Regions from separate parts of the Ensifer sp. ENS02 genome, predicted to be linked through region 3. Evidence: riboswitches for the same ligand, from Rfam matches in the RefSeq annotation. Region 3 holds a riboswitch; each other region holds the start of a gene.
What was found. A riboswitch is a leader RNA that binds a small molecule or an ion and turns the genes downstream of it on or off. The one in region 3 is predicted to bind cobalamin.
Positions count from the first base shown of each region.

Region 1 (10,289 bases), on a different contig from region 3:
CTTCGAGCGGCCTTGCCACGCCATCCGCTTCGACCATGAGCATCGGAATGCGATAAGCTTCTGCCCAGGCGCGCCAGTCGGCTGCGATGTCGGACAGGTCGTGTGCGACGAGCAGCGGGACACAGAGGTCCGGGTCGTCGTGATGAAGTTCCAGCGTCACTGTAACGTCTCCGTCGCCGTGATCGATCGCGCGAGCCGCGACCCCCTTGAATGCGCGCGCCGGCAGTGCGATCGAAAGCGGCAGGCCGCTCGATGGTAGCACCTTGCGCAGAACTGCGCCACGCTCGTCCAGGCTGATCGTGACATTACCGGTGTGACCGCGCAAGGCGTAGCTCGCCTGCTGTGGAAAGCGCTGCGGATCAAGACGGAGCGTGTTTTCGACCCATGCGGGTTGAGAGAGTGTGTTGCGCATTTCAATCGCCCTTGTTTTTCCTTGAGAGCCGGTTTCCGGTCTTCTCGTCGGGACTTTTCGTCCTCTATGAGCGGGAGAATAGGCGGCGCCCTTTCCGAACGACTTAAAATTCGCGGTTAAGAAAACTTTGCGTTTCTCGATGGTTAGCAAAAGCCGACCGGTCAGGGTTTCCGTTTCGTCAACAGCGCGGCCGCATTCGTTCCGATCAGGCGCACCTTTGCCGTCGTTCGAACTGCCGGGAAAAGCCACACGCAAGCCAGTCCTGCAATCATGACGCGTCAGAATTCTGTTTCGGGGCTCGGGTCCAGCCTGTCCCCATGGGTAACCGACAAGGCGCCAGGGCATGGTATCGACCTATCTCGACTACAGTCGCATCACGCGGGACATGAGGAGCAGCCTCAACCGCATTGCCCAGCAGCCGCAGATCGCGCGCGAAGCGGAGTATTATAAAGAGAACATCGGCAGCGTGAAAACTGTCGAGGAGTTTCTGAACGACTATCGACTCTACTCATACGCGATGAAAGCGCATGGCCTGGAGGACATGACCTATGCCAAGGCCTTCATGCGCAAGGTGCTGGAAAGCGATCTTTCGGACGAAAGCAGCTTTGCCAACCGTCTCACCGATGAACGCTACCGCAACTTCGCGCAGGCCTTCAGCTTCAGCTCGTCGAAGCCGGTGGCTCAAACCAACGCACAGCAGGATGCGCTGATCGGTCTCTACAACGAGCGGATCGCCAGCCTCGACACGGCCATGCGCGGAGAGATGGCCTATTTTGGCGCGGCCATGGATCTCGTCACCGATGTCGACAAGTTCCTCGGCAACGAACGACTGCGTTCGTTTGCCTTCACCGTCTTCGATATTGACCCGAAGACGTTCAACTACACCGAGGTCCGCGACGCGCTGACCAGCGACCCTGCCGCTCTGACCGCAAGCCGCACGGCCGCTGTGACGAGGCGGGAAGAAGCGCTCAAGCTGCAGACTGACCTTCAGACGCGGCTCAAGTCCCTCGGGGAGATTAACAGGCTGACGTCCGAACTTGCGGAGGCGCCCGCTGCCGACAAGCCGGCGATTCAGGCCAAGATCGACGAGCACAACGCGATCGTCGCCGATCTCGATGCCAAGCTTCCGCCACGCGACCAGGCGCCCGCGCTGCTCGCATCGCTCGGCGAGGAATTGAACACGCTGAACGGGCGCATCCGCAATCTCGAAACCTACATCAAGTTGGCGGAAACCTTTAACTTCAACGCTGATGGCAGCGTGCCGGCCGGCGAAAAGGCGATAAGCGACGCAAAGAAGACGGAACTCAACAACATCTACGTGTTCAAGAAACCGGGCGAAACGCCGCTCGGCGGCGCGCGCCTGACCGGCGCCGGGGCACTGCTGAACAAGGAATATTACGAAGGCAAGATCGCCGGCGTCACCAGCATCTCCGAGCTGACCAGCGACAGCCGGCTGTTCAACTACCTCGTCACGGCCTTCGGCCTCAAAGCGTCGACGACCGTGCCGTCGACGATCGAAAACATCCTCACCAGCGACATCAACGACCCGAACAGCTACGTCAACACGCAGGGCGGCGAGTACAATGCCGCCTTTAAGGAAATGCACAAAGCCTTCAACTTCCGGCCCGACGGCACGCTGCAGCCCGGCAAGACGGCGCAGGACGCCGATCAGTTGAAGAAGACGTCCGACGGCTACATGGTCCGCTACAATGACAAGGGCGATGCCGAAGACGAAGCCTTGGTCAAGCGCTTCAAGCTGCTGGTCAATTCGATGGAGTCGGTCGACAAGCTGCTGGCCGACAGTGGCGTACTGAAGTTCACGCTCAGCGCCTTCGGTCTCGAAGACGAGGGCCTGAGCAAGCGTGATCTGAAGCGCATTCTGACGAGCGATCTCAACGATCCCAGAAGCTACGTCAACACGCTGCGCGACGAACGCTACGTCAAGCTCGTGAAAGCGTTCAACTTCAATCCGGACGGGACTCTCGGCGCACCAAAACTCGCCCAGAGCGACGGCGACATCATGAATACGGCGCGGGCTTATATCGTCGCCAAGTCCCGCTTCGGCACGGACGACGAGAAGAAGATCGCGAAGGAAAAGGCCCAGGAAGAAGCCAAATATTACACCTCCGAGATCGCGAAGATCGAAACGCTGGATGCCTTCCTCAAGAACCGCCGGCTGGTCGACATGGTTCTCGTCGGCGCAGGTATCGATCCGGAGACGGTCAAGTCCGACTATCTCAGGAGTATGTTTACGTCGGATCTCGAAGATCCGAAGAGCTTCATCAACACCGACCCGAATGGGCTGAAGTATCGCGAGATCGTCTCGTCCTTCAACTTCGACAAGGACGGCAAGATCGTCAGGGGCGAGGCAGGGCAGATCCAGACCCGCCGCGGTCTCGTCACCACCGTTGATCTCTTCCTCAATCAGTCGCTCGAAGAGAAGGAGGGCGCCGATAACGGCGGCATTCGCCTGGCGCTCTATTTCAAGCGCAAGGCCTCGGACATCAACACGGCCTACGACATCCTGGCCGATCGCGCCCTGTTCGAGGTCATCAAGACCGCCTACAGCATGCCGGAGGGCTTGCAGAACGCCAAGATCGAGGCCCAGGCGGCCTTTATCGAGCGCACCGTCAACATCAAGGAACTGCAGCAGCCGGGTCAGCTTGAGAAGCTTCTGCAACGCTTCACGGCGCTCTACGACGTCGAGAACAACCAGGATGTATCGCCCGGTCTCGCGATTCTGACTGGCGGCGGCAGCGCTGGCGTCAGTGCCGAGACCTTGCTGTCGCTCTCGCAATTGCGCGCAGGCGGCCGCTGACGCACGCCGTCTGACGGTCAGCCCAAGACTGTTGCTGCATCGCCGCGCACCGCGCGAAACGGCGCGTCGTCAACCGTCGGCGCGCAGCACTTTATCGGGGTTCATGATACCTGCAGGATCGAACGCGTGCTTGATGCGTTGCATCAGCTCGATTTCGATCGGCGCCCGGACCTCGGCGAGTTCGTCGCGCTTCAACTGGCCGATGCCGTGCTCGGCGGAGATCGAGCCGTTGTAGCTCAGAACGATGCCGTGGACGATGGCGTTGATTTCGCGCCAGCGGTCGAGGAAGGCCTGCTTGTCGGCGCCGACTGGCTGCGAAATGTTGTAATGGATGTTGCCGTCGCCCATGTGGCCGAAGGAGCAGATGCGGGCGCCGGGGATCGCTTTCACGACGGCGGCATCCGCCTCCTTCATGAAGGCCGGAATGCTGGAGACGGGCACGGAGACATCGTGCTTGATCGAGCCGCCCTCGGGCTTTTGTGCCGGCGACATGCTCTCGCGCATGTGCCACAGCGCCTTCGCCTGTGTCTCGTTGGCGGCAATCACTGCATTCTCGACGAGGCCGGCCGCATATCCCTGCTCCAGCAGGTCCTGCACCATCCGTTCCGCGCTTTCGGCGCTATCGGACGTCGAGATATCGATCAGCGCGTACCAGGGATGGACCGTTTCCATCGGATCACGAACGCCGGGGATGTGCTTGGTGGTGAATTCGACGCCGAGCCGCGGCATCAGCTCGAAGCCGGTCAACGCCGGCCCGCAAAGGCTGGACGCCTTTTCGAACAGAGCGAGCGCATGCTCGACGCTGCCGACTCCGGCAAAGGCGACCTGATGCCCGAGCGGCTTCGGGAAAAGCTTGAGCACGGCGCCGGTGATCACGCCGAGCGTGCCCTCGGCACCGATGAAGAGATCGCGCAGGTCGTAACCGGTATTGTCCTTCTTCAACCGGCGCAGCCCGTCCCAGATTTCGCCGGTCGGCAGCACCACTTCGAGGCCGAGGCAGAGCTGACGCATATTGCCATAGGCAAGAACGGCGGTGCCGCCGGCATTGGTGGAGAGGTTGCCGCCGATGCGGGCTGAACCTTCCGAGCCGAGCGACAGTGGGAACAGGCGATTGTGCTCGTCCGCCGCCTTCTGGATGTCGGCGAGGATACAGCCGGCATCGGCGACGATGACATTGCCGACCGGATCGATGTCGCGAATGCGGTTCAGCCGTTCCAGCGAAAGAACGATGTCTGCCTTGCCCTCCCGCGGGATCTGCCCGGCGACATGGCCGGTGTTACCGCCCTGCGGCACGATCGCCGTGCGGGTGGCGCTCGCGAGCTTCATGATGCGCGAGACCTCGTCGACGTTGGCCGGACGCAGGACCATCGGCGTCGTGCCGAGGTAGAGTCCGCGCGATTCGACGAGATAGCGCGCCTTGTCGGCTTCGTCCGTCAGCACGTTGGTGTTGCCGACGATCTCGGCGAAGGAAGCGATGAGTTCGGGAGAGGGAAGGGTGGTCATGGGCCTCACTTCGCATTGCGCCTGCGCGCGCTATCGGATCGGTCGATCTGAGGATCTGGTCCTCGGTTCCTGGTTGGCGGCGATCATAACCGCAATTGGTGCCGTTCGATGAGGGTGGGTGCGGAGAAGATGCCGCACACTATCTTACCCTCGTGGTGCCGCCGCCCGTTGCAACCGGTCGACGATGGCTTCCCCCAACCCGTCCGAAGGGATCGGCCCGAAGGCGATGGTCTCTGCGCCGCTGGCATCCGCCCGCTTCATATAGTCGAAGAGATTGGCGGCGGCTTCGCGCAGATTGCCAGTCGGGCTGAGATCGAGAACGACGGCCGCCTGCTCTTCGCCGGCGATCCGATTGCCGCCGAAACGGATCAAGGCTTCGCCCGCATGCACCTCGGCGGCATCGAGCCGGACGGCAGCGCCGGGCGCGTAGTGCGAGGCGAGCATGCCCGGCGCCTCGATCGTCGCTCCCGCCGTCTCCGGCCGGGTCACCGGACGGCCAAGCAGGCGTTCGATCTCGGCGGCATCGAGGCCACCCGGCCGAAGCAGCCGGATCTCGTCGCCATCGACCTTGATGATCGTCGACTCAAGGCCGATTTGGGCCTGGCCGGCGTCGAGGATAAGTTTCAGTTTGTCGCCGAGATCGGCTTCCACATGGACCGCATTGGTCGGGCTGATCTTGCCCGACGTATTGGCGCTGGGTGCGGCCAGTGGTCGCCCGAAGTGGGCGATTACCCGGCGGGAAAAACCGTCGGGCATGCGGATGCCGAGCGTGTCGAGGCCGGCGGACGCCAGCGCATGAACCGTGCTGTCGGCGCGCTGCCGAAGGATCAGCGTCAGCGGGCCGGGCCAGAAGGCTTCGGCCAGCTGCCTCGAAATCGGATCGAAATGCACATGGGCTTCGGCCATCGCCATGTCGGAAACATGCGAGATCAGCGGATTGAAGCGCGGGCGCCCCTTCATCTCGTAGATGCGACTGATCGCATCGGGATTGGTAGCGTCGGCGGCAAGGCCGTAGACGGTCTCGGTCGGAATGGCGACCGGCTCGCCTTCGGCAAGAACGGCGCAGGCGCGCGCGATCGCGCGGTCCGGTTCTCTATCCGTGTCGATGATCTCAGCCATGCCGTTTCCTTTCCGACGCTTCCTTAACGGACGCACCGGAAAAACAGAACGATTTTCTTTGAAGGAACCGGTTCGGCTCAGAGGCTGCGAATGATGCGACGCAACGCGTCATCCTTGGCGCCAAGCATCAGTACGTTTTTCAGCGCGACCTTGGGATCATCGGTGCGAAACAGCAGCCCGTTGTCACGAAAGTTGCGGTTGATGACCATTTGCCCGGCTTCGGCGCCCGGTTCGATGGCGACGGCGAAGTACATGCGTGAATAGCCGGGCTGGATACTCTCGAAAAAATGCGTCTCGTCGCCCAGGTTGCAGAAGAAGTTGGCGAAGTAGAAGGACCAGGTGATGTCCTTGGAGGGAGTAACCGGCGTACGCGCCGCCGTCACGTGACAGTAGCCGAGATGCGGCCGGCCGACGAGCGTGCGGTGGAAGATCATCTTCGGGAACTGGATCGAGGTGTGGAACCCGTTGATCCGCTTATGGGTCGTGTCGCCGGCGGTGCTGAGCTTCTTGCCCGTCCTGTCTGCGACTTCCTCATAGCTCAAATACCGGCGTTCGCTCGGCAACCATTGCCTGCGGTTGATCCGGCCGGTGCGCAGGAATTCGGTATGAACCGCCACCTTCGGCGGGATTGTCGGCAGCTTCTCGGCTGTCGCGTCGTAGTATCTCAACTTTGCCATGATCGTCAGCGCGCCATCTGCCTGCCTGCAGGACCTCTCTCGTCCGCCGGCTAGGCTAGCGGCTCATGGTTAATGAATGATTTCGTCCTGGCTGCATCATTAGCGTTCTCTATCTGACGCGATGTCGCAAACGGGCGAAGCCCTCCCGCATCTGCGCCGACCGCGCCGCAAAAGTCGGCAAATGCCCAAGATGTGATCTATCTATATGTTTGCAATGTAAAAATTCTAAGACGGTGGCCTTTTGTCACGGTTTTTTCCGTGTCGTCATTCTGGAATTGGATGTCGCTATCGGGCAGCTGCCAAGGCGACTTCCGCGATTACATATCCTTACTCAAGGTGCCGTCTTCGAAGGGAAGATGGAGAATTGGGAAGCCGGTCAAATCCCGGCGCTGCCCCCGCAACGGTGGTGGAGCGAAAGCCTCGGCAAAGGCCACTGGACGGTTCGTCCGGGAAGGCGCCGGGCAGGTCCGAAAGGACGGCTCCTGAGCCCGGAAACCAGCCTTGACGGACATAACCGTAACGGGTTGCGGCGGGCAGCCGGATCGGAGCCTCAAACGCATGGGTGTGCGCCCGTGCGGGTTCCTGTCCTGCCTCTCCGAAACATGGCGCATGAGGACAGGACATGGACACCAGAAACGATATGCTTCGAAAGCTGAAGGGCAGGCGGGACGGCTACAGCCTCGACCGGGCCTTTTACATCGATCCCGACTACTACAGGCAGGATCTGGAAAACATCTGGTACAAGGATTGGCTGTTTATCGGCCATGACTGCGAGATCCCGCGGGCCGGCAATTACTTCACCGTCCAGGTAGGCGACTACCCCGTTGTCATCACCCGCGACCGCCAGGGCGCCATCCGGGCGCTGCACAATTCCTGCCGCCACCGCGGCTCGCGCGTCTGCACGCAGGCGAAAGGCTCGTCGGCAAAGCTTGTCTGTCCCTATCACCAGTGGACCTACGAACTCGATGGCTCGCTGCTCTTCGCCCGGCAGATGGGAGAGGATTTCGACAAGGCCGCCCACAGTCTGAAGCCGATCCATTGCGAAACGGTCGGCGGCTACATCTTCATCAACCTGTCGGAAAAGCCGATGGATTTCACGGCGTTCCGCGACATGGCCTTACCGTATCTCGCGCCGCATCGGCTCGGCGAAACCAAGGTCGCGTTCGAAAGCACCATCATCGAGAAGGGCAACTGGAAGCTCGTCTGGGAAAACAACCGCGAATGCTACCATTGCGCCGCCAATCATCCGGAACTCTGCCGCACCTATCCTGAGGCGCCGACGGCGACCGGGGTGCAGGGCGCAAAGGATGATCCTGTGATCGCCGAACATTGGGCGAAGTGCGAGGCCGGGGGCCTGCCGAGCGAATTTAAGATGTCGCCGACCGGTCAGTTCCGCGCCGCCCGCATGCCGCTTGTCGACAATGCCGAAAGCTACACCATGTCGGGCGCCCGCGCCGTCAGGCGGGCCCTGTCCGCCGACGTCTCCCAGAGCCAGATCGGCACGCTCTTGATGTTCCACTATCCGACCACCTGGAACCATGTGCTCGCCGACCACGCCATCACCTTCCGGGTGCTGCCGCTCGGGCCCGAACTGACGCAGGTGACGACGAAGTGGCTCGTCAACAAGGATGCGGTCGAAGGCGTCGACTACAATCTAGAAGAACTGACGCATGTCTGGACCGAGACCAACGATCAGGACCGTCAGATCGTCGAGGAAAATGCCTTCGGCATCCGCTCACCGGCCTATGAGCCCGGTCCCTATTCGCCCGAGCACGAGGGTGGCGTCATGCAGTTCGTCGAGTGGTACTGCAAGTTCATGGAGCAGCGCCTTGCCGGCGACGCGGCTCCGCTTTCAAGGGTCGCCTGACATGCAGATGGCCTCTTCGTTTCACCATTTCGACGCGCTGCATGTCTGGATCGACCGGCAGCAGATGCTCGAATGCACATCGGCGGTCGTCGAGACCGCCGATGTCATGACCTTCACCTTCCGGACCGAAAAGCCCGCCTGGTTTCGCTATCTGCCCGGGCAATTCGTGACCCTCGAACTGCCCGTCGCCGACGAGCCAGTGATGCGCACCTACACCCTGTCGTCGACGCCCTCGCGGCCGCTGTCGATCGCCGTGACCGTCAAGGCGCAGTCAGACAGCATCGGCACCCGCTGGATGTTCGAGCACCTGAAGCCCGGAATGAAACTCCGCGCCTTTGGCCCGCTCGGCGATTTCAGCTTCGTCCGCCATCCCGGCGACAAATACCTGTTTATCTCGGCCGGCTCCGGCATCACGCCGATGATGTCGATGACGCGCTGGATGGCGGACTGCGTGCCAGAGACGGATGTGACCTTCATCTCCTGCGCGCGTCGTCCGGAGGACCTGCTGTTCCGTTCGGAGCTGGAGGTTCTGGCGACGCAGATGTCCGGGCTGAACCTCGGCTTCATCGTCGAGGGACATGAGGCACGCCACGGCTGGCACGGGCTTCGCGGCCGCATTGATGGCGCCAAGCTGCCGCTGCTTGCGCCCGATTTCATGGACCGCACCGTTTTCTGCTGCGGCCCCGAACCGTTCATGCGCGGCGTGCGCGAGATGCTGAAATCGGCCGGTTTCGACATGGGCCGCTACCACGAGGAGAGCTTCCAGCCGGCGGCGGCACCCGCCGCGGAAGAGATTGCCGTGCGCGCCGGCGCCGCCGACGAGGGCGAGGTCCAGGCCGCCAAGATCGCCTTCACCATGAGCGGCAAGGAGATCGAGGCCAAGCCCGGCCAGACGATCCTGCAGGCGGCGCGCGCCAACGGCGTCAGGATCGGCGCTGCCTGCGAAGGCGGCATCTGCGGCACCTGCCGGGTGATGAAGGTCTCAGGCGAGGTGGATATGAGCCACAATGGCGGCATTCTCGACGACGAGATCGATGAGGGCTACATCCTTGCCTGCTGCTCGCGACCGCTTGGCGATGTCCAGATCGAAGCCTGAAGGCGCTGACGCATATCGCGTAAAAGTGTACAGCGGTTTTGCGACAACGACATGCATAACAACAAGCGCCTAAAGCCTGTCGCGTGAATGCTTTTCACGCGACAGGCTTTAGGGCGCGTTGCAGGGGATCGGATTGGCGGAAATGCTTGCCGGGGCGTCGGTGCCGGCCTCCGTCTTGGAGCAGGCGCCCTGGGCGGCATCATTGCCGGCGATCGCCACCTGCAGGGCACGTTCCTGGCGGGCGAAATCGATCGAGCCGGTCACCAGCATGTCGACACCGCTGCCGGCGCCGCTCGTAGCGTCGGCGCGGCTCACGAGCAGCGGTTCGCTAAACATCGCAGTCGCCCTTGCGATCGCCTGCATGCCCGTTCCCCGCTCGGCTTGGGCGACGAGCATCAGCGGCAGTGGCTTTTCCGGCAGCAAGACGCCCTGTGCCCAGATCGCTTTCAGCGCCAGCGGCGACATTGCCGCCACGTTCACGTCGATGTCGTCAAGCGTTCCCGGCACGCGGTAGGGGCAGCGGCGCTTGCCGCAGTTGATGCCCGAGGAGAACTGCCACAGCGCGTAACTATCCCAGTTGCCCATCGGGAAAACCTGGCGGATATCCGGTTTGTAACGGGCGTACCAGAGCGGCAGGCGCGACAGCAGCCGGTGTTTGGCCCGGTGCGCGGCGATGTATTTGGCGGTGACGTGGTTGGTATAGAGGATCGGGTAGCGCCCGGTCCGGGTCTTGATGTGCCCGGCGAAGATGGCGGCGTCCTCCAGCGACATGTACTTGTCCGGATCGATGCCCTCGA
Region 1 covers NZ_JACVAO010000006.1:342,482-352,770, forward strand. Annotated here, with positions in the region: gene IB262_RS15325 (DUF6101 family protein) at 1-412, opposite strand, end outside; gene IB262_RS15330 (DUF1217 domain-containing protein) at 756-3,230, shown strand; gene IB262_RS15335 (FAD-binding oxidoreductase) at 3,300-4,733, opposite strand; gene IB262_RS15340 (L-threonylcarbamoyladenylate synthase) at 4,878-5,852, opposite strand; gene IB262_RS15345 (DUF6656 family protein) at 5,930-6,529, opposite strand; cobalamin riboswitch at 6,847-7,048, shown strand; gene IB262_RS15350 (aromatic ring-hydroxylating dioxygenase subunit alpha) at 7,152-8,396, shown strand; gene IB262_RS15355 (hybrid-cluster NAD(P)-dependent oxidoreductase) at 8,398-9,492, shown strand; partial or broken gene IB262_RS15360 (GH25 family lysozyme) at 9,742-10,289, opposite strand, start outside.
Region 1: another riboswitch for cobalamin. It lies ahead of IB262_RS15350 (aromatic ring-hydroxylating dioxygenase subunit alpha); the one in region 3 lies ahead of IB262_RS00145 (CbtB-domain containing protein).

Region 2 (10,289 bases), 730 kb from region 3:
GGAAGTAACGCCGGATCTGCTCACGCGGATGAAGGCGGTCGCTGCCATCGAAGGTACCGTGCTCGAACGTCCGATGTCGCTGGAAACCGCCCGCGCCGCCTAAGCGCATCAGTCGATCTGCGCTGTTAACGCAAACCGTCGCTTGTCGTTGCACGATCACCGACAAGCTCTATGATGGAGGCGAAACAGGAATGCCGCTGGCAGCCACCCGCAGAAGGTCGGCGCCGACCTGGCAACAGGAAGAGACTTTCGCCCGTGTTCACGCGCATGAAACACGTCGCTGCGGCCCTTGTGCCTCTGGTTCTGATCGGTGCCGGTCCGTCACTGGCATCGACGGCCTGCGACCGACTGAACGCGCGGCTCGCGCAACTGCCTGACTACGTCGCCAGCAATGCCGATGCGCGCGACTACGCAAGCGCGATCTCGCGGCAGAATATCGAGCTGCGGCGGGCAAAGAACGACCGCCGCCGCGCGGGTTGCGGTGGCGGCAACGCCATTGGCTTCGACGGCGGCGACCCCGACACCTGCTACGGCCTCAACAGCCTGATCGCCGAGATGGAAGACAATCTGCGCATGCTGAAGTCCGAGCGCGAGCAGATCGTCGCCGGCGGCAGCGACGACAGCCGGCGCCGCATCCTCGCCGCGCTGGAGATCAACGGTTGCTATGGTGACCGCGAGGAGTTCGCAAGCGTGGAACCGGACGTGCCGGAAAGCCACCGCAACATCGTTGCCGACCTGCCGCCGGAAGACGCCTACGGCCCGATGCTCGGCCGAGGCGAAGACGGCTACGCACCGCAGGAGCGCTACTATAGCGGCACGCTCAGAACCATGTGCGTGCGTACCTGCGACGGCGCCTTTTTCCCGGTTTCTTCAGATGCGACGCCGGCCGATTTCCCGCGCGACGAGCAGGCCTGTCGGGCGCGCTGTCCGGGGGCTGAGACCGAGCTCTATTTTCACGACCTCAACACGGAAGAGAGCGACAAGATGGTCTCGGCCGTGACCGGCCGTCCCTATACCGAAATGCCCAACGCCTTTGCCTATCGCACCCGCGCTGTCGGAAAACCCGGCCAGTGCGGCTGCCAGATATCGCAGACCGCCTCGACCACACCGAAGGCAAACGGAACGAAGATCGGTGACGACCAGTCGTCGATCATCGTCATCGAGACCAAGAAGCCGGAAGCGGCGAGCAATACCGCCAAGGCGCCGGCCGAAGAGCGGCCTTATGATCCGTCGAAGAACAAGGTTCGCGTCGTCGGCCCGACCTACCTGCCGCAGGAAGAAACCGCCATCGACCTCAAGCATCCGAAGGGACCGGCCTATCAGCCGGTCCAGAATTGATCGGACGAGGCCTTACGCCTTCTCCTTGCTGCGTCCCCATCCGTCTTCGAAAACCAGCTCGTCGAGCGGCAGGCGCTGGCGCCAGCCCTTCACGGCGAGTTCCGGCTGCTGATAGAGGCGATCGACATAGCCGAGGCAGAGCCAGGCAACGATCTCGATATGATCTGGGATGCCGAGAATCGCCTTGATCTCGGCCTCGTGGAAAATGCTCACCCAGCCGACGCCCACCCCTTCGGCCCGCGCAGCAAGCCAGAGGTTTTGCACGGCGCAGACGGTGGAATAGACGTCCATCTGCGGATTGTGGGTGCGCCCGAGTACGACGGCACCGCCGCGCGTGCGGTCGCAGGTGACACAGATGCTGAGCGGCGCCTTGCGGATGCCTTCCAGCTTCAGCGCACGGTACTTGGCCTGTTGTTCCGCCTCGAACATCAGCGCGGCCTCGTCATTGGCGCGGCGAAACGCCTGCCAGACGCGCTCACGCGTTTCTTCCGCCCGCACCAGCACGAAGTTCCACGGCTGCATGAAGCCCACGGACGGGGCGCTGTGCGCAGCGGCCAGCAGGCGCAAGATCAGATCATCCGGCAATGGCGCGGGCAGGAATTCATCGCGCACGTCGCGACGTGTCTCGATGGCACGGTAGACGGCCTCCCGCTCTGGCAGCGAAAAGGCGCCGGCAGCCGCAAGGCCGCCTTTCGGTTCAGTCAGCATCGTTCGATCCCCAACAATGCGAAAACCTCCCGCCGTCCACGCGGGGTTCGGTCTATCTCGCCAGGCCGGTCTTCTGACTTCGGTTCAACCGATCACCTCGCCTTCCCAGATCGATTGAAGATCCAGTGGCAAAACCTTGAATCAATTCAAGGCTCTCTTAGACGCGATCGTCCCCGTCACAGCGTTGGGCACGTTCCGGAATGACACCGGATTCCCGATTCTCCCGCTTTCGCGGGCACCTGACGACGGCACTAAGTGCACAGCCGTTTGAGAAAGACAAGCGGCGCCAACCCGGTCGAGACATGGCGCGCCACTTTCCGCCGGCTACTGTCGAGCTTAGTCGTTTGCCTCCGCCTCAAAGCGGAGCGACCGGATGCGGCGAGCCGTCATAGGCGCCCCAGACCGACTGATCGAAGCAAATCACCGATCCGGTCATCAGCCCGGACTCGGCCGACGACAGATAGGCGCAGGCCCGCGCCACTTCGGCCGGATCGACGAGCCGACCGAAAGGCTGGCCGGCCGCCGCCTTTTCAAGCCAATCGGCAGCCGCGCCATGAAACTCGCGCTGGATGCGGTCTTCGCCTTCGGACGCCATCCAGCCGATATTCAGGCCGTTGACGCGAATGCGGTTGCGAAGAAGCGCATAAGCCGTGTTTTTGGTCAGCGTTTCGAGGGCGCCTTTCGACGAACAATAGGCGGCAATGAACGGCTGGCCGGCCATCGCCGACATCGAGCCGATGTTGACGATCGTGCCCTCGGTCTTCTCCCGCCGCATGATCTTCACCGCCTCCTGCATCAGGAAGAACGGCGCGCGCACATTGATCGCGAACATGCGGTCGAAGAGTTCGGGCGTGGTATCGAGGATCGTGCCACGGTTGGTAATAGCTGCGGCGTTGACCAGCGCATCGACCCGGCCGAATTCCGCGTCGCAAGCGGCGACCACCTTGCGGGTGTCCTCTACTTTTTCCAGATCGGCCTCGACATAGACGACTTTCGCGCCGCTTGCCTTGCCGATCTGCTCGGCCTTCGCCCGCCCCTTGGCGGCGTTGCGGCCGCAGATGACGATGCCTTCAGCGCCGCGCTCGGCGAAAAGGCCAGCAATCGTCGCGCCCAGTCCCTGCGTACCACCGGTGACGATGGCGATCTTGCCTTGCAATTGTCCACTCATCGAATTCCTCCCTTGGAAATGATCGTTTGAAACGGCTGCGGCTCCCGGCTGAAACACACCGGGAGCCTGTCAAATTGTAACTCGCTCGTCAGCTCAGCTTGCGCTTCGCCTGCGCCTCCAGCACCGAGAGAAACTCTTGTTCGCCCGTCCCCGCAGTGAGAGCCTCGCGCATCAACTGCGCCTGCGTCTTCGGCGCCAACCCGCCGAGTGGCGGATCCCGGTCGAGATTGGTGGGGAACGAATAGCCCTCGGCACAGGAGGAGATCGCGTTGGCCGCTTCCGCCTGCGTCAGCGTCCCGCCCGCCAGCAAGGCCCGCAAGGCCGGATAGAGCGTCGCGCTCATGGTCAGTCGGTCAACGGTTTCCATTGCGCGACCGAAGGCCGAAGACACCTGCAGCAGGTTGGCCACGCGGCGGATATCCCGGGAGCGGTTGGTGCCGGCGGCATGGAAGAGCGCCGGGTTGAAGAAGACAACGTCGCCCTTTTCGAGGGGAAGCTGCACGTGGTGTGCGTCGAAATAGGCGCGGAATTCCGGCCGGTTGAGCGCCAGATAGCCCGGCACATAGGTTTGGCTATAGGGCAAGAACAGCGTCGGTCCGCTTTCGAGCGGCATGTCGCAATGGGCAACCGCCCCCTGCAGCGTCAGCACCGGTGAAAGCTTGTGCACATGCGCCGGATACTGCTCGATCACGGCCGCGGTCTGGAAGCCGAGGTGATAATCGCGGTGCGCCGATTGCGCCGCACCGCCAGGATTGACGCGATTGACCTGCGCCGTCATCTGGTAGTTCGGCCCGAGCCAAGCCTCGCTGACGAGCGCTATGACGGCATTGCCGTAATAGGAGGCGAAATTCTCCGGCGCGTTCAGGCAGTGCTTTTCCAGCGAGTTCCAGATGCGGTCATTGGCGCCGGGTTTGGCGAAGTGATCGCCGCCGCCGCTGTTGCTGCGATGTTGCTCTTCGATGATGGCGTCAAAGACCCCGCTTGCGACGTCGATTGCTGTCGTATCGGCAAAGGCGCGCTTGAAAACCGCCACGCCAGGCCCGGTCGCCAGTACCTCGCAGATCTCCGCCAGAACAGAACGCCGCGCCTCGGCATCGCCGCACGCCGCAATCAGCGCGGCGCTGTCATAGATCAGGATATTCTTTTCGCAGCCGGAAGCATGGGGGTAGTCGGACAGACTGGTTTGGCGTTCGACTTCCGCCCGGAACGCTTCGAGATCGCAAGCCTCTTCGGTGAGCCAGACGCGGTCGATCCGCTGGCGCGCTTTGTTGTCGGTCTTCATCGCGTTTCCTCCTCTGGAACATCCTGATGAACACGACTATAGGCGGCGGCAAAACATGATATAGAGCAAGAATCCATCAAAAATCCATCAGGAGAGCAAGGCGATGGCCCATCCGTTTCTGATCAAGGACATCGCCTTTCAGGCCGGGCTCAGCACCGCGACCGTCGATCGCGTGCTCAACGAGCGGCCGGGCGTGCGCCGCCAGACGGAGGCCCGGGTTCGCGCAGCCATCGAGGAATTGGAGAAGCAGCAGGCCGGCCTCGACATCCAGGGGCGCAAGTTTGCGATCGATATCGTCATGGAGTCGCCACAACGCTTCACCGATGCGGTGCGTCGCGCCTTCGAGAGCGAGGCGATGACCTTCGCGCCCACCGTCTTTCGCTGCCGGTTCCACTTCGCCGAGACGATGCGCCCACAGGAGATCGTGCAACTGCTCGACCGAATCCGGCTGCGCGGGACCGACGGCCTGGTGTTGAAGGCGCCGGACGTGCCCGAGATCGTCGCCGCAGTCGCCCGTTTCGAGATGGGCGGCACGCCCGTCGTGACGCTGGTAACCGACCTGCCCCATTCCCAGCGGACGGCCTATGCCGGCGCCGACAACCGGGCGGCGGGCGAAACGGCCGCCTACCTCCTCGGGGAGCGCTTTTCCGGCGCGCCGGCAACTGTGCTGGTGACCCTTTCGAGCGGCCGCTTTCGTGGTGAGGAGGAACGCGAGATCGGCTTTCGCCGGGTGTTGCGCGAGCGCTATCCGGCAATCCGGATCGTCGAGATCAGCGAAGGCCACGGCCGCGACAGCGAAACCGGCCGCCTGGCTCACGCGGCGCTCTCGGCCAATCCCGATATCAACGCGGCCTATTCGATCGGTGGCGGCAACCGCTCCGTCCTTGCAGCCTTCGAGCGTCTCGAACGTCACTGCGCGCTCTACATCGCCCATGATCTCGACGAGGACAATCTGGCGCTGTTGCGCGAACGGCGCATTCACTTCGTGCTGCATCACGACCTCAGGACCGATGCGCGCACCGCCTTTCGCACGATGATGCTGCGGCCCGGCGCCCAGGCGCCGGCAATCGGCCCGCAGCTTTCCGCCGTGGTGGTGATCACGCCCTACAATGTTCCGGAGTAACGCTGCTGCCGATCCGCGGGTAGCGTTCAGGCCGCCGACTGGCCGTCATTCTTCTCGGCCGGCAACACCATGTCGTCCGCCGTTTCGAAGCGGTTGCGGCCGCGCCGCTTGGCCAGATAGAGCGCTTCGTCCGCAGCCAGCAGCAACTGGCGTGCCGTCAGGCCATGCCGCGGCGCAAAGGCGATGCCGGCGCTGCCGCCGACAACGAGCATTTGGCCCTCGAAAGCGACCGGCGTCTGCGCGTCGGCGATCAGGCCGGCCGTCAGGCTGCGGGCGTCGGCCTCGCTGCAATCGCCGAGAATGACCGCGAATTCGTCACCCCCAAGCCGCGCGACCGTGCCCTTCGGGCCAGCCCGGTTGCGAAAGCGTTCGGCCATGGCCACCAGCACGGCATCGCCGGCGGCGTGGCCGTGGCGGTCGTTGACCTCCTTGAATTCATCGAGGTCGGCATAGACGAGCGTGAACGGATGCGTCGATGCCCGCAACAGGGCTGCCGCCAGCATGTCGTCGAAGCCGCTGCGGTTCATCAGCCCCGTCAGGCGATCGTGCTTGGCAAGGTGCCGGTTCAGCGCCTCGCTCTGCTGCAGGGCGGCAAAGAGCGTCGAGAACCGCAGCGCCACGAAGGCCATCAGCAGTGCTGCGACGATCGCCATGATAATGACGCTCGGCAACAGCTCCGCGCGGACGAACCCACCGGGCGATTTCGGCACCCAGGCGGCCACGAGACAGGACGAATCGGAGCAGCGCCCGACAGACGCATAGGCACTGCCTGCAGGCCGCTCGTTGAGCGGAACAAATGCCAGCCCGCGAATACCCAGCCGTGCCGCGATCTCGCGCGTCATTTTCGGCGTGACCGGCCGAACGGCGACCATCAGCACCGGATCGCGCCGTCCCGCCGGAACCACCAATGTCTCGGGGATGACCGCCTGCACCACGGCAACGCTCATGCGCCCGCCGATCTCGCGCAGGTCCACCGCGTGGATGCCGGGCACGGCCGGCATCACGGACTGCGCATCCGGCGTCGTGACATCGAGATTGTAGGTGCCGTCGTTGTTCCTGAGCGCATTGTCGTAGCGGCGCTTGGCTTCGTCTACGAGATCGTCGACCTCGTCGAGCGGCACGCGGGCCACCTCTGCCGGAACCGATGCGCCGTCCTTGAGCGCCGTCGAAACGGTGCGGGCCGGATCCGTGAAGATGATCCAGGAGAAGCCGTAGTCTTCCCAAAGCCAGCCCGAAAGCTCGTCGGCGACGAAACTCTCGCTGACATGCCCCGTCGCCAGCTCCTCGTAGGTCTTGTCCCAGAAGGACACCTGCGCCTGGAACTGAACGACCGCATCCATCTGGTGGCGCAGCTCGTTTGCGACAAGCCGACGCTCGGCCGAAAGGCCGAAGCGATCGGCCTCGGTGACGGACCGGTCGAGGACATAGATGAGGCTTGCAATGATCAGGACCGCGACCAAGGTACAGGCGGCATGGATCGCCCAGACCGTCTTGTCCCGTTTTGCCTGCCGCAACGCCTTTTCCACCACGCCAGTCCCCCTCGTCCGCACCGGCTCTGCCGGGCATACTAGCACTTGTGGAGGTGCGATGCGCAACGATGGCAGCCGATACTGCCGGCACCCTAGCGACCAAAATCGAAGTTTGGCTTAAATAAGCTGGTGATAAAATACTTAACGATTTCAACCGGCTGAATCGCCCGACAATCAGCGGTCGCAGCGGGGATCAGGAGAACGCGGGCGACTGCCCGCGCCTCCCTCTACGCATCCTATTGCGGCGCGGCCGCCGAAGCGCGCAGCAAGGCGACGATCTCCGCATTGCCTTGCTCCAGGGCAAGATCGCGTATCGACGGGCCGGCGGCGCCATCGCGCACGCGTGCATTCGCGCCCCTTTCGAGAAGCAGCCGCACCGTTCCTGCCTGCCCGTTGATCACGGCAAAGGCAAGCGGCGTCATCCAGTCGTGCTGTGGCTCCGGCCTGCCGCGCCCGCGGAACGTGCCGAACGGCGTTTCGATCAGATCCGGCTGCCGGTCGAGGATGTCGGCGAGGCGCGCGGCCACGCCAAAGGACGCAGCTGCGAAGATGTCGAGCGGCTGATCCTTCAGGAAAGTGACCATCGCGTCCTTGCCGTTGTATTTGGCCCAGCCGATCGGCGGTGCATGATGGTAGGGGTCGCGGGCTAAGGCATCGGCGCCGTGATCGAGCAGGCGCCTCGCCATCGCGACATGTCCATGCAACGCCGCCTCGTGCAACGGCGTGCGCGAGGTCATGCGGTTGACGTCGAAGCCGAGCGAGAGCATCAGCGCCACGGCGTCATGCCGGTCCTCACCCGCCGCCTCGTGCAGAATGGCGGGGTGTGTAGCCTGGGTTCGAGCGACAAGTGTCGGATCCCTATCGACAAGTTCCCTCGCCTCGTCGGCCTTCACTTCCCCAACGGCACGGGCCAGCCGGTCGACATCCTCCAGCGGCGCTTCGGTCGCGCCGCGCGACACGAGGTATTGTGCCAGTGCCGGATCGCCGCCGAGCTCCGCCCATTGATAGGGCGTGCGCCCCTTGATCGGGCGATTGACGTCGGCGCCGTGCGCAACAAGCAGCCGGACGCGATCGGACATGCGTCTTTCCAGTGCCCAGGCAAGCTGATAGTCGAAGACGCGTTCGCCATTTTCGACCAGGCCGCCATCGTTGCGCACCAGCCAGTTGTTGCGGTCGTCGGCATTGAGGCCATGGTCGAGAAGCAGCTGGAGGCAGGAATTGTCCGGTTCGAACATCCGGTTGTAGAGCGCCTGGCTGTCATTGGCTCGGGCACCGGCATTAAGCAGCAGCCGCGCAAAGGCAAGGCAATCCGGGTGCGATGGCTGCCGCTCCGGCCCCGCCTCGCCCTCGCCGAAGACGCCGGTCAAAGCCGTGAAACGATACTGGCCGTCGTCGAGCCAGTAAGCGTTCGGATCGGCCCCGCGCGCAATCAGGCGGGCGCCCGCCGGCAGCGACGAGCGGCCGGGAACGCGGGCATATGCGGCGTAGAGCAACGGCTCCCAGTCGAACGGACCGCCGCGCTTCTCTGCGAGTTTCGGGTCGCGATCGAGAAAGCGGTCGATCGCCGCGGCGTCGCCGAGCGCAGCGGCCACGTGAATGTTGTCCCCGGCAATCTCAGGATGGTCCTTGAGAAGGTCGAGTGCCTGAGCGAACCGCTCAGGATCGGCAGCGACGTCGCCGAAATAGGAGACTGTCGCCAGAGCGAGAAAGCGGTTTGCGACCTGTTCGGTCGACGGCGTGCCGGTCTCGGCTTTCTCCAGATGCCGCTTCAGCCGCGTCCAGCTGGCAAAGCCGAATTCGCGGGCAAGCACCAGCTGGGCATCCTGAAGGCCCATTGCGGTCGGTTCGGAGAAATAGGGAAGCGCCCGCTGTCTTGCACTGACATCGCCAGCCTTGACGGCCTTCAAAAAGGCCTTGGCCTGCTTGCGGATCGTATCGAGGGTAATGTTCGCGGAAAGATCGCGCGTGATCATGAAAGACCTCCTTTCATTCACGTCCGGTATCCGCGCCCACAGACTGAAAAGAGGTGTGGCAACCAAGTTCAGTGAAACAGGTGGGCCTTGCCCTTCCCGCGGATCGGATGCGCCCTGCGAACAACCTCATCGCTAGCATGGCCTCGATATACTTGTCCAGCGCGGTCAGCTTTCCGGTTCGTAGCGGACGAAGGCGAAACGATCGCCCGCGGGCGCCCAGTTGGGAACGTTGATCGTTCCCTGCCCGCCGAAGAGCTCGAACAGGATGCGGGCATTGCCCCCGTCCAGGTCCATCAGCCGCAACCGGACATCGAGATCCCTCGGATGATCGAAGACGTCGCCGTCATAGGAAAGCACCAGCAGGTGCTTACCGTCAGGCGACGGATGCGGAAACCAGTCGCCATAGGGGCTGTCGGTGATGCGCGTGACGTCGCTGCCGTCCGGGCGGATCCGCCAGATCTGCATCTGGCCGGTACGGCTCGAGTTGAAATAGATCCATTCGCCGTCTGCCGACCAATCGGGCCCGTCGTTGCGGCCCTCCCCATGGGTGAGCCTTCGCTCCTCGCCGCCGTCGACGGAGATCGTATAGATGTCGAAGACCTGGTCGCGGATGCCGCAATAGGTCACCGTGTTCCCGTCGGGCGACCAGCCGTGCCAATAGGAAGGCAGGTTGCGGGTGACGAGCCGCGGCGTGCCGCCTTCGACCGGCAGCAGGTAGATCGCCGATTTCCCGAACTCGGTCTTGTCGCTGATCGCGATCGTGGTGCCATCCGGGGAGAGGCCGTGGTCGTTGTTGCAGAGCGTCGCAAAACCGGTATCGATCTCCACCGGTTCGGAACCATCAAGGCCAAGCCGATAGAGCCTGCCGTCACCGTTGATGATCAGATGTGAGCCGTCCCGCGACCAGTTCGGTGCCTCGACCAGCCGGTCCGTCTGCCAGACAACCCGCGTTTCACCTGTTGCGATGTCATGGATCTCGACGGAACTCCGCATGCTCTTCTCTCCCGGACGAGGCCGCTATTTCTTGTCTTCACCCGCCGGCAGGGTCGCCAGAACCTTGGAACAGACCGATTGCATCAGAACGGAATCGCGTCGGTCCCGCCAGGTGGTGACCAGACCCCAGGCCAGCAGGAGCAGGATGCAGATGAAGGCAACGCCGACGACGGTG
Region 2 covers NZ_JACVAO010000001.1:747,469-757,757, reverse strand. Annotated here, with positions in the region: gene IB262_RS03835 (acyl-homoserine-lactone synthase) at 1-103, shown strand, start outside; gene IB262_RS03830 (DUF2865 domain-containing protein) at 268-1,338, shown strand; gene bluB (5,6-dimethylbenzimidazole synthase) at 1,351-2,046, opposite strand; cobalamin riboswitch at 2,092-2,304, opposite strand; gene IB262_RS03820 (SDR family oxidoreductase) at 2,402-3,214, opposite strand; gene IB262_RS03815 (phytanoyl-CoA dioxygenase family protein) at 3,303-4,496, opposite strand; gene IB262_RS03810 (LacI family DNA-binding transcriptional regulator) at 4,600-5,619, shown strand; gene IB262_RS03805 (diguanylate cyclase) at 5,646-7,148, opposite strand; gene IB262_RS03800 (ankyrin repeat domain-containing protein) at 7,385-9,121, opposite strand; gene IB262_RS03795 (TolB family protein) at 9,287-10,114, opposite strand; gene IB262_RS03790 (hypothetical protein) at 10,139-10,289, opposite strand, start outside.
Region 2: another riboswitch for cobalamin. It lies ahead of bluB (5,6-dimethylbenzimidazole synthase); the one in region 3 lies ahead of IB262_RS00145 (CbtB-domain containing protein).

Region 3 (10,289 bases):
CGAGTGCCTATGCGAGCCCTTCGATCAAGGTCCGCAAGGAAGAGAAGCAGCTGAAGATCGCCGAGGCGGATGAAGACATCGTCGAGCCGGCACCGACGCGCAGGCGCACGGCAACCTACCTCGGCCGCGCGCCCTATATCTGCTCGCCGAGCGGCTTCGGGCGCACGTCGCACTGTTTCCTCAGAGCCTCGCTCTAACAGTCTGTCGCGTTCGGGAAGGCAGGCGCAATCGATCATGGAGACGGGGCGGTTGCCAGCCTTGGCGGCGGCCTTTTTGCCATCCGGGCATGACGCCCACGGCCTCGCGATCGCACCGGCTTCCAGCGCGCAGCAAGCCATGTCTGGTTTTATGCGGTGCCAGATGTGGCACGCTGGAGAAAATCGTTGCCTATTGCTGTCCCAAGATCGGTCCTCGGTGCTGGCGCGCTGGCGCTTCTGGCGGTTGCCGGAGTCACGCCGGGCCGCGCGCAGGATCCCGTAGACGGTATTGATCGGTCGCTGACGACCGCCGCCATCACGCCTGAGGCAAGGGAGCGGGAAACACGCACGGTCGAAATCGGTGTTTACGATCCGCATGATGCGGTCGCATCCAGCGACGCGCTGACACTCGAGCATGTCTTCGTCTACTGGCAGAAGCCGGATCGGGCGCAGCTGAAACGGAAGTTCGCAAATGCCGCGCGACAGGGGCGGGCGCTGATGCTTTCGGTCGAGCCCTATACCCATGCCGCCGACTGGCGCGCCGGCGGCAACCGGCTGTTTGCCGATATCGGCAAGGGCCGCTTCGATCGCGAGATTACCGATATTTGCACGCGCGCCGCCGACTTCCGCGGGCCGGTCTACATTCGCTGGGGCCATGAGATGGAAGAGCCCGGCGAGCGCTATCCCTGGGCGCGGCGCGACAGCGAAGGCTACAAGACGGCGTTCCGCTACTTCGTCAGCAAGTGCCGGGAACTCGCGCCGGCCGCCCGCTACGTCTGGTCGCCGAAGGGCCATCGCAATCTCGCGGCCTATTATCCGGGCGACGATGTCGTCGATGCGATCGGCATCCCGGTTTGGGGCCTGCAGAAGATGGACGTCGACTATTGGGGTCGCGAGCGTCGCTTCGGCGAAGCGCTCAAGGAAAAGTACCAGCGCGTTTCGCGTTACGGCAAGCCCGTGATCGTTGCCGAACTCGGGGTCTCCGGCTCGGCCGATTACAAGCGTGCATGGTATGCCGAAATCCTGGATCAGCAGACCTACCGCCAGGCCTTCCCGCTTCTGACGACCGTCGTCTTCTTCAACGACAAGGAGCCGTACAAGTGGCCGCTCGGTTACGGAGCGCCGGACTGGCGGCTCGACAAGGCGGCGCTCAAGGCGCTTGCCGACCGTGGACCGAAGGAAGCGGCCGAACTCGCCGACTGATCGCCGCGCGTGGCATGAAATCTTGCTGATCGCAGCTGAGGTGCTTTCGGTCGGGGCGATGCGCCGATCGTCCTTCGGCGCATCGTGAAAGCTTCAAACGCCGAGCCCTTGATATCCCGGATCACCGTTGCGGTTCCGGATCATCCCGGTCGCCCGGATCAGGCCAGCAACAGGCCCGATTCCCGGGCGGCTGCGGCAAAGCAGCGGCTCGCCCGGTCCGTACTCGTCAATCCATCCAGCGCATCCAGGCAGCGCCTGAGGGCTGCGCGATATTCCCGGCCACGACGGCCCGGCCACTGCCTGAGCAGTTCCACGGCTTCGAACACCGTTCTGACCACGGTCTGCCGTCGTGCCGAAAGTTTCAGGGGGATGGGAGTGGGAAAGAGTTTCTCGCTCATTGCATTCCTCGTTCACAGTCTTTTCGAGCGAGAGGGCAACGCGAGAGCAGCGGGATGGTTCCATGTTGTCGACCGATTTTATTCGCGCTGACGGCAGGCGAGTTCTCTCCGGCTTTGCGAACCTGATCTTTTGGTTGCGTCGCTTTTGCCGACGGCGGACGAAGGGAGGTCCGACGGGAGCTCCATCGAGCTCGGACCGGTGTTGAAAAGCTTTGAAAATCCAGGCCCGGCGCAGGTGGCGGCACTAGAGTTCCAGCGCTGCCTTGAGGTCGGTCGACTTCAGAACGCGCAGGTCGAGGTCGGCTTCGATATGGTCGATGTGGTGGACCATCAGCCGCGCGGCCGCGTCGATGTCGCCACGCTCGATCGCGTTGACGATCTCGTCGTGTTCGCTGTGGCCGCAGCTCGAAACGGTCGATTGTCCGTAAAGCGCGATGACCAGCGAGGAGCGGGCGACGAGCTCGTCCATGAAGCGGCGCAGAATGGTGTTGCCGGAGAGGTCGGCAAGCGCCAGGTGGAAATCACCCGATGCCTTGATTTCCGCACGACGGGCCGATTGACCGCGCTGTTCGGTCAGTTGGCGCTCGGCTGCCAGCATGCGCCTGAGTTCGGAAAGCTCCGCCTTGCCGATCTGGGCGGCGGCGGCGCGCACGACGCCGGGTTCGATCAGCCGGCGGGTCGCAAAGATCTGGCGCGCCTCATCGATCGAAGGGTGCGCAACAAAGGCGCCGCGGTTCTTCTCGACGTTGACGAGGCCCTCATAGGACAGCGCCTGCAGGGCGGCGCGCACCAGCGTTCGGCTGACATTGAACAGTTCGCCGACGTCGCTTTCCGAAAGCTTGGTGCCAGGCGCAAGCCGCCGCTCGACGATCGCATCGCGCAATGTATCGCGGATGTGCTGACTGCCGGTGTCGGTGGTCGGGTCTGTGGCCAGTTCGGTCTGATGGGGCGTGGTGGTCAAGGACATGAATCGATCCGCGAAGCAACGCGCCATCTTATCGTCGGACGAAGCGAAGGGAAACGACAATCTGACGCGCAAAGGTTGCGGGGCATCGTCCGGTCGAGCGAGGCTACTTGTCGAGCTCCGGATAGACCCGGTCGAGGAAGCCCGGTCGCAATTTCTCGCCGATCAGGCAATCGGGCGCCGGGAAGGCATCGACATAGCGTATGGTCGGCGGCGGTGGCAGGCCGCTGACTTCGAGCACCAGTTTCTGGCGGATCGCGATGGAGAAATCTTCGGGCTCGTGCACCGGCAGCACGAAGGAGCCGGGGCCGCCGATGACACATTCGGCATAATATTGGTCAAGCGGGCCGGTCGAAACCGACGGGCGGATGAGGATGGCAAGCCCGTTGATGGTGATGCCGCGCGTGATCGCGATCTCGCGGGCTGGAAGCACCGGCGGGCCGATGTTGTTCGGCCCGTCGCCGGAGATGTCGATGACCCTTCGCACGCCGCTGAACGCGTTGGAATCGATCAGCGCCGTGCCATAGGTGATGGCGTTGGAGATGGAGGTGCCGCGGCGTGTGCCGACCGGCCGCGCTTCGATCAGCTTGGCGAAGGCGTCGGCGTCGGCGGCATTGTCGATGACCTTCCAGGCGACAACGGAGGACTCGTTCACCGTTCCGGCCCATTCGAAATAGCCGATGGCGATCTTGCCCAGCTGGCCGCTTTCGACCGCATCAAGGAAGTCGCGATGCCGGAGTGCCTCGACATAGCCGGCCCTCTGGATGCGGGCCTCGTCGAGATCCATCGAGCCGGACATGTCGACCGCCAGGATCAGTTCGACGTCGACATTCGTCGCCTCGGCGGTCGATGGGCTCGGGCCACCACTCAATGAAAGGAGTAACGCCAACACGCTCAACATCGCTTCAACCAGTCATTGCGCGCGGTCAGATTAGAAGACTGTAACACAAGATTGGATTTCGGCGACCGTTTGGGTGTAGTTGGCCTTCACTAAAGAGTGATTTTGCCGGGTCCTGCATGAGGCCGGATGTCGGACAGGAAAGGCGAAATGCCGCAGCGTACGGAAAATACTGAGCGATTTCAGATCGATCGATTGCAGCAGGCGGCGTTCGGGTATTTCCTCGAACATTCGGATCCGGTCACCGGACTGATCGCCGACACCGCGTTGCCGGGCGCGCCGGCGAGCATCGCTGCGACCGGCTTCGGCCTTTCCTGCTATCCGATCGGCGTCGAGCGCGGCTGGCTCTCGCGCAGCGATGCGGCGCGGCGGGTGGTGACGACCCTGCGCTTCCTTGTCCAAAGCCCGCAGTCCCGCCACCGGCAGGCGACCGGCTATCGCGGCTTCTACCATCACTTCCTCGACATGCGGACCGGCGAGCGCACCTGGCAGAGCGAGCTTTCGACCGTCGATACGGCGCTGCTGATCGCCGGCTGCCTGACCGCCTCTGCATATTTTTCCGGTAGGGATGCGGACGAATGCGAGATCCGCGCTCTTGCCGATCGGCTCTATGCGCGGGTGGACTGGCGCTGGGCGCTCAATCGGGGCGACACGCTGACGATGGGCTGGCGGCCGCCGGGGCGGTTCTTGAAGCATCGCTGGCGGGGTTACAGCGAAGCGCTGCTGCTCTATGTGCTGGCACTCGGCGCGCCCGACCATTCGATCGAACCGGAGCACTATGCGGCCTTTGCCGAGGGCCATGACTGGATTCCCGTCGACGGCCGGCCGCATCTGCATGCGGCGCCACTCTTCATCCATCTCTTTCCGCAGGCCTGGCTCGATCTGCGCGGGCTTTCCGACCGGACGATGCGGGAGCGGGGGACGGATTATTTCGAGAATACCCGACGCGCCATCGCCTTGCAGCGGGACCATGCGCGCTCCAATCCCGGCGGTTTCGCCGGATATGGCGAGGACCTGTGGGGTCTGAGCGCCTGCCATGCGCCCCGCGGCCGGCTGCGGCTTGCGGATGGGCGCCAGCAGCGGCTTTTCGGCTATGTGAACCGCGGCGCACCCTACGGCCTTGATGACGGCACGCTCGTGCCCTGGGCGCCGCTTGCCTGCCTGCCGTTCGAGCCGGATGCGGCGCAGGCCTCCCTCGTGCATATGGCAGACAGTTATCCGGGACTTTTGAGCGAAGGGCGCTTTCCTGGCGGCTTTAATCCGAGCCTGGCCGCCGGCACAGGCCCGGAGGGCTGGATCGATGCGCGTGTCGTCGGTCTTGACCAGGGCATCGTTGTCATGATGATCGAGAACTGGCAAAGCGGCCTTAGCTGGGCGCTGATGCGCAGCATACCGGCGATCCGCCTCGGCCTTGAGCGGGCGGGCTTCGACGGTGGCTGGCTGCAGGAGGGGGAAGGCGCGTGTGGTAATCCGCCCGCATCCCGCGCCAGAGGATGAGAATGGACGACGGAGACGGCATGCGCTCGAACGACCACCGGCCGACAGCGGAGACCGCGGCGTTTGCGCCGCAGGCGCTGGCCGTCGCCGACCATCTGCGTGCCCAGTTTCCCGAGGCTGCCGTCTCGCTCGGGCCGGCGGCCAGTGATTTCAGCGCGCCGGGTGACTTCTGGGCTACGGGCAGCGCTGGCCTTGAGGCGGGGCTCGCCTATCAGGATTTCTTCGGGGTCGGCATGACCGACCGGGTCCGGGCGGCGCATCTGATCGCCTTCTATAGCCGCCAGCTGAGCGTAGTCCTTGGCGCGTTCCATCTCGGCGCCGGGTTGCAGGCGGAGGTGGCCGGCATTCGTTTCGAGGATTGGACGCGGCTTCACCGTGGCGTCGAAATCGCGGGCAAGCGCTATCATTTTCGCCTGCATCCGCCGGCCACGGAGCGCCAGGGTGGCGAAGGCGTCAGCGCATTCGAACAGGGCTTCATCGCCCATCTGGTACCCGTCGTTGCGGTTCTGAAAGCGCGAGCAGGGCTGTCGAGCGGGGCGCAATGGCGGCTCGCGGCCGATGCCCTGGCCGGCGCGTTCCTGGAAATCGGCCGCGCGATCGGCGACGAGGCGCGCGGCAGGGCCGAGGCGCTGGCGATCGTCAAACGACCGGGTTCGCGGCTCTACTCAGAGGAGCTCTGCTACGAGCAGATCGCGGCTCTCGATCCGGCAAGCGGCGCTCAGCTGTCGCGCCAGTATCGGATCCGTTGCGGCTGCTGTCTCTACTTCAAGACGGAAGGGGGCAGCTTCTGCGACACTTGCGTGCTGCTGGAGCCGGAAGATCGCCGCGCGCGGCTGGCGGCGCATCTCATGCAAAACGGCGGGACCTGAACCCCGCCGTCGCTTTGCTGACGATCTGTGATCAGTGATCACTGTGCCTTGACGAAGCGCTCGTTGATGAAGCCGGAGACGACGCCGAGCACGATCCAGAAGGCGAGCGTGGTGGCGAGTGCGGCAACCGCAAACTCGGCGCCGAGCACGGCCGGAACGTTGCTGGTGATATCGAGCGGCTGCGGCGCACCGTAGACATGGGGTGCTGCGATCAGCACCAGGCCTGCGACCTTGGAGACGATCTCCTCGCGCAGGACAACGAGATAGAGGCCGACGGCGGAGAGCGCCACTGTCACCAGCCACCAGGTCTGGCGGTCGCCGAGTTCGGCTGCCGGAAAGCCCGGCAGTTCCGGCGGCAGACCGATCGCCGGCAGCATGTGCACGGCAAGCCAGCCGCAGGCGCCCCACAGCGCGCCGTTCCTGAGCGTGATCGGGTAGCCGATCACCAGGCTGACGCCGGCGAGCAGCAGGCCGAAGCCGGAACCTGTGACGAGGTTCGCCATCAGCGTGCCGGAGAAGCGGCTCATGCCGAACATGATGCCGCCTTCCTCATGCTCGCCCTCATGGGCATAGGCCGGGGTGATCGGCGACAAAGCGTCGAGAAAGGCGCCGAACGGCGACACGGCTTTGAGCGACGAGTGCTGGTCGTGGTTTTCTGCGGCCGGCTGTGCCGCACCCGGCTGGGCGGCGGGCTGTTCGGTGGCGGCCGGTGCCTCGCCTTCGAATTCTTCTGCATGCAGGATCAGCGGTGTGACGCGCAGTTCCTGGGCGCCGGTCATGAAGACACCGGCAATCAATCCAGCCACGATCGCGGCCAGAAGCGTTCTGACAATCATCTTGAAATCCCTCGATAACGACAAAAGCCACGCCCTGTGGCGTGGTCCTTGAGCCTTCCCATTTTCCCTATGCTGCGGATGGCCTTCGCGCGCCGGAAAAACCGGGATGCACGCAGGCCTCCATCCGGCTCGGGCCGGATGCGTTCAGGTCCGCAGATTGTTCGATGCGGAACGTTGTTCACGTTCCGGCGCATCGGTCAGTGGCAGGGGAAGCCGTAGGAGTGGCGGGTGTCGTGCGCCGTGTCGTGCAGCACTGCCGAGTTGGCAAGGCCGGCGCCAAAGACGAGGAATGCGCCGATGAAGAGCGCGATGACGCCAGCGGTCAGACGATCGCTGAGGGAGAGCGGGGTGCTCGAAATGGTAGACGTAGCCATGACAACCTCCGTGATGGCATCGGGAAATTCCCGGTTGGGCCCTATGCCCGTATCGAGTGGCAGGTTTCCTGGCTCACGGCGTTGGGCTCGATGCCCTCGATCTGCCTCGCCTTCCCAGCTCGGCCGCCCTCTCGCGGTCTTGCCAGTGGCTTCTTCCGGATCGCTCCGGAACGGTGGATCGACGTCGCTCTACAGTCGCGGGGTCGGCCGTGATTTGAATGCCCAGCTTGGGTCCATCCGTCACATTCCCGTTTACTCCCGAAACACGTTCGCGTCCCGGGAACCAATCGATCCCAGATGATTAGGATTGTGTCATGGAGTTGTCAATTGAGTGCGCGCCGCCGCGCGGTCCATCCGCGACAAAATCCTTGATGGTCATGCGTTTGTAGGCTTCGACGATCTGGTCACCCTCGGCCCGGTCGACCGAGACTGCAAGTCGCATGGTGCAGTCGCCGAGATGCATGATCAGGAAGGCGGCGCTGTCGATCTCTTCGCGCGGCGTCTCCGGCACAAGGCGGGCCCAGACATCGGCAAGCAGCTTTCCGCCGGCGCGGCTTTGCGCAAGATCGATCTCGCGCAGTGCCTTGTCGGCCTGCATCGCCGACCAGATGTCGCGCATGACCGGCTCGGCGAGGAACATGTCATAGTAGATGTCGAACAGCAGCGAGAAGGCGTCGCGCAGTTCGGCTATCGACGTGACCTTGGCCAGTTCGGCCGCGATGCACTCGTTGCAGACCGCATTGTAGCGCTCGGCCAGCGTGCGCACGATTGCCGCCTTGTCGGGGAAGTACTGATAAAGTGATCCGATCGAAATCCCAGCCTTTTCAGCGACTTCGCTCATGCGCATGGCGTCACTGCCCTTCTCCTGGATGAGCGCCGTCGCGCAGGCAAGGATCTGCTCGACGCGCTCGCGGCTGCGCTTCTGGCTCGGCGTCCGGCGCAGCGCAGGCTCGTCGTCGGCGGGAAGCGTGGCGGGACTTGCATCTGGAATCATGAGTAATGCTCACATTTTGGCTTGACTCCTAAAATACGAGGATTTATCACATTTGCAAATGTGAGAGATGCTCATGTTTGTTGGTGGAACCTCAGGAGGAAACGATGTCTCAGAAAGTCACACTGGTTTTGGGCGGTACCGGCAAGACGGGGCGGCGGGTGGCCGATCGCCTTCGGGAGCGGGGCATAGCGGTCCGCATCGGCGCCCGTTCGGCGTCGCCTTCCTTCGATTGGACGGATGAGGCGACCTGGGCGCCCGCCCTTGAAAATGTCGATCGCATCTATGTCTGCTACCAGCCCGATCTGGCGGTGCCGGGCGCCGTCGACGTCATCGACCGGTTCTCGAGCCTTGCCGTTCGCTCGGGCATCAAGCGGCTGGTGCTCCTGTCGGGCCGCGGCGAGGACGAGGCGGAAGCCTCCGAGCGTGCGCTGCAGGCCTCCGGCGCCGATTGGACGGTCATCCGGGGCAGCTGGTTCTTCGAGAATTTCGACGAAGGCTTCCTCGCCGACAGCGTGGTGAGTGGTTCGGTCTTCCTGCCGGTGGACGAGGTCACCGAGCCCTTCGTCAGTTGCGACGACATCGCCGACGTGGCGGTTGAGGCCCTTCTGGACGATGCGCATATCGGCAAGGTCTATGCCTTGACCGGCCCGCGCCTGATGACCTTTGCCCAGGCCGTCGCCGAGATCGCCGCGGCCGCCAACCGTCGGATCTCTTATCAGGCCATTCCGGTTTCCGACTTCGCAGCGCATCTCAAGGCGGACGGCGTGCCGGATGACTATGTCGAACTCATCCGCTATCTCTTCACCTCGGTGCTCGACGGACGCAATTCCAGCATGACGTCCGATGTCGAGCGCGTGCTTGGGCGGCGTCCGCGCGACTTTGCCGATTACGCCCGGGAAACCGCAGCAACTGGTGTTTGGAGTCTTGCCGCATGATCCCGCTGATCCCCGCTCTGGCGTTTGCCGCCGCGATCGGTTCCGGCCTGATGGCCGGGCTGTTCTTCATCTTCTCGGTTTGCATCATGCAGGCCCTGTCGCGGCTGCCGCCGGAGCAGGGGATCGCCGCGATGAACGCCATCAATGTCGTGATCCAGAACCCGATCTTCCTCAGCGCCTTCATGGGCACGGCGCTGCTCGCCCTGGCGCTCGTCGTCGTCGCCTTCATCTCGGGGGGCGAGGGCAGGTGGTGGCTTGCCGCCGGTGGCATTGCCTATGTCGTTGGCGTGCTGCTGGTGACCATTGTCTTCAACGTGCCGATGAATGACGCACTCGCCGCGGCAGCCCCCGGTCAGGCGGCGACCGATCTCTGGCGTGAGCGCTATCTGACCGATTGGGTCTGGTGGAACCACGTGCGCACATGGGCCTCGATCGGCGCGCTGGCGTTTTTCGTTCTCGGTTTCGCCCGAGCCTGACGAAAAGCGCCGGCAAGTCGATCCTTGCCGGCGCCTGCACGCGTCCTGACCTTCAAGCCCATCCCGCCGTCAGGGCTTCGGAATACGCGCGTCGTATTGCGCTTCAAGGTCGGCAAACTTGCTCCAGAAGGCTGCCGGCTTTTCGCCTTCGAGCAGAGCGCGCAAAATGTCGAGGTGCACGTGCCAGCCGGCGGAGAAGCTGGTCATGACCGCGCGGTCGGCGATGCGCTTATGGGTGACGACGAGCAGCACCTTGTCCCCGCGGGGGCTGAGCTCGAAGCGGACCTCCGACGGGGTGCCGGTCTCTTCGTTCCAGGTATAGGCCAGTAGTCGTGGCGGCTCCCAGGCGAGCACGTGGCCGTAATTGCGCACCTCGCCGGCGTGCTCGGCGTATTTCTGCGGTGGCCGATCGTCCTCCGTCGTCAGTTCCGAATGGCGGAAGACGTGCTCGACCTCGGCCCCTTCCTTCGATCCGATCGTTCCGGACGCCATCCAGAGCCGGCGCTTGCTTTCCTCCGTCAGATAGGACCAGACCCGCTCGATCGGGCCGGGAAGCAGGCGCTCGATGCGCACCGCGTCCGGTGCGACGACACGGCCGTAGTCGGCGCCGGCAAAGGCTGTGGCAGACGAAGTCATGGCTTTTCCTCC
Region 3 covers NZ_JACVAO010000001.1:15,311-25,599, forward strand. Annotated here, with positions in the region: gene IB262_RS00105 (hypothetical protein) at 1-197, shown strand, start outside; gene IB262_RS00110 (glycosyl hydrolase) at 384-1,400, shown strand; gene IB262_RS00115 (DUF982 domain-containing protein) at 1,559-1,798, opposite strand; gene IB262_RS00120 (GntR family transcriptional regulator) at 2,043-2,765, opposite strand; gene IB262_RS00125 (DUF1194 domain-containing protein) at 2,869-3,663, opposite strand; gene IB262_RS00130 (glucoamylase family protein) at 3,811-5,157, shown strand; gene IB262_RS00135 ((2Fe-2S)-binding protein) at 5,160-6,026, shown strand; gene IB262_RS00140 (CbtA family protein) at 6,065-6,862, opposite strand; gene IB262_RS00145 (CbtB-domain containing protein) at 7,060-7,236, opposite strand; cobalamin riboswitch at 7,277-7,539, opposite strand; gene IB262_RS00150 (TetR/AcrR family transcriptional regulator) at 7,538-8,230, opposite strand; gene IB262_RS00155 (NAD(P)H-binding protein) at 8,335-9,165, shown strand; gene IB262_RS00160 (anthrone oxygenase family protein) at 9,162-9,641, shown strand; gene IB262_RS00165 (SRPBCC family protein) at 9,711-10,277, opposite strand; gene IB262_RS00170 (metalloregulator ArsR/SmtB family transcription factor) at 10,274-10,289, opposite strand, start outside.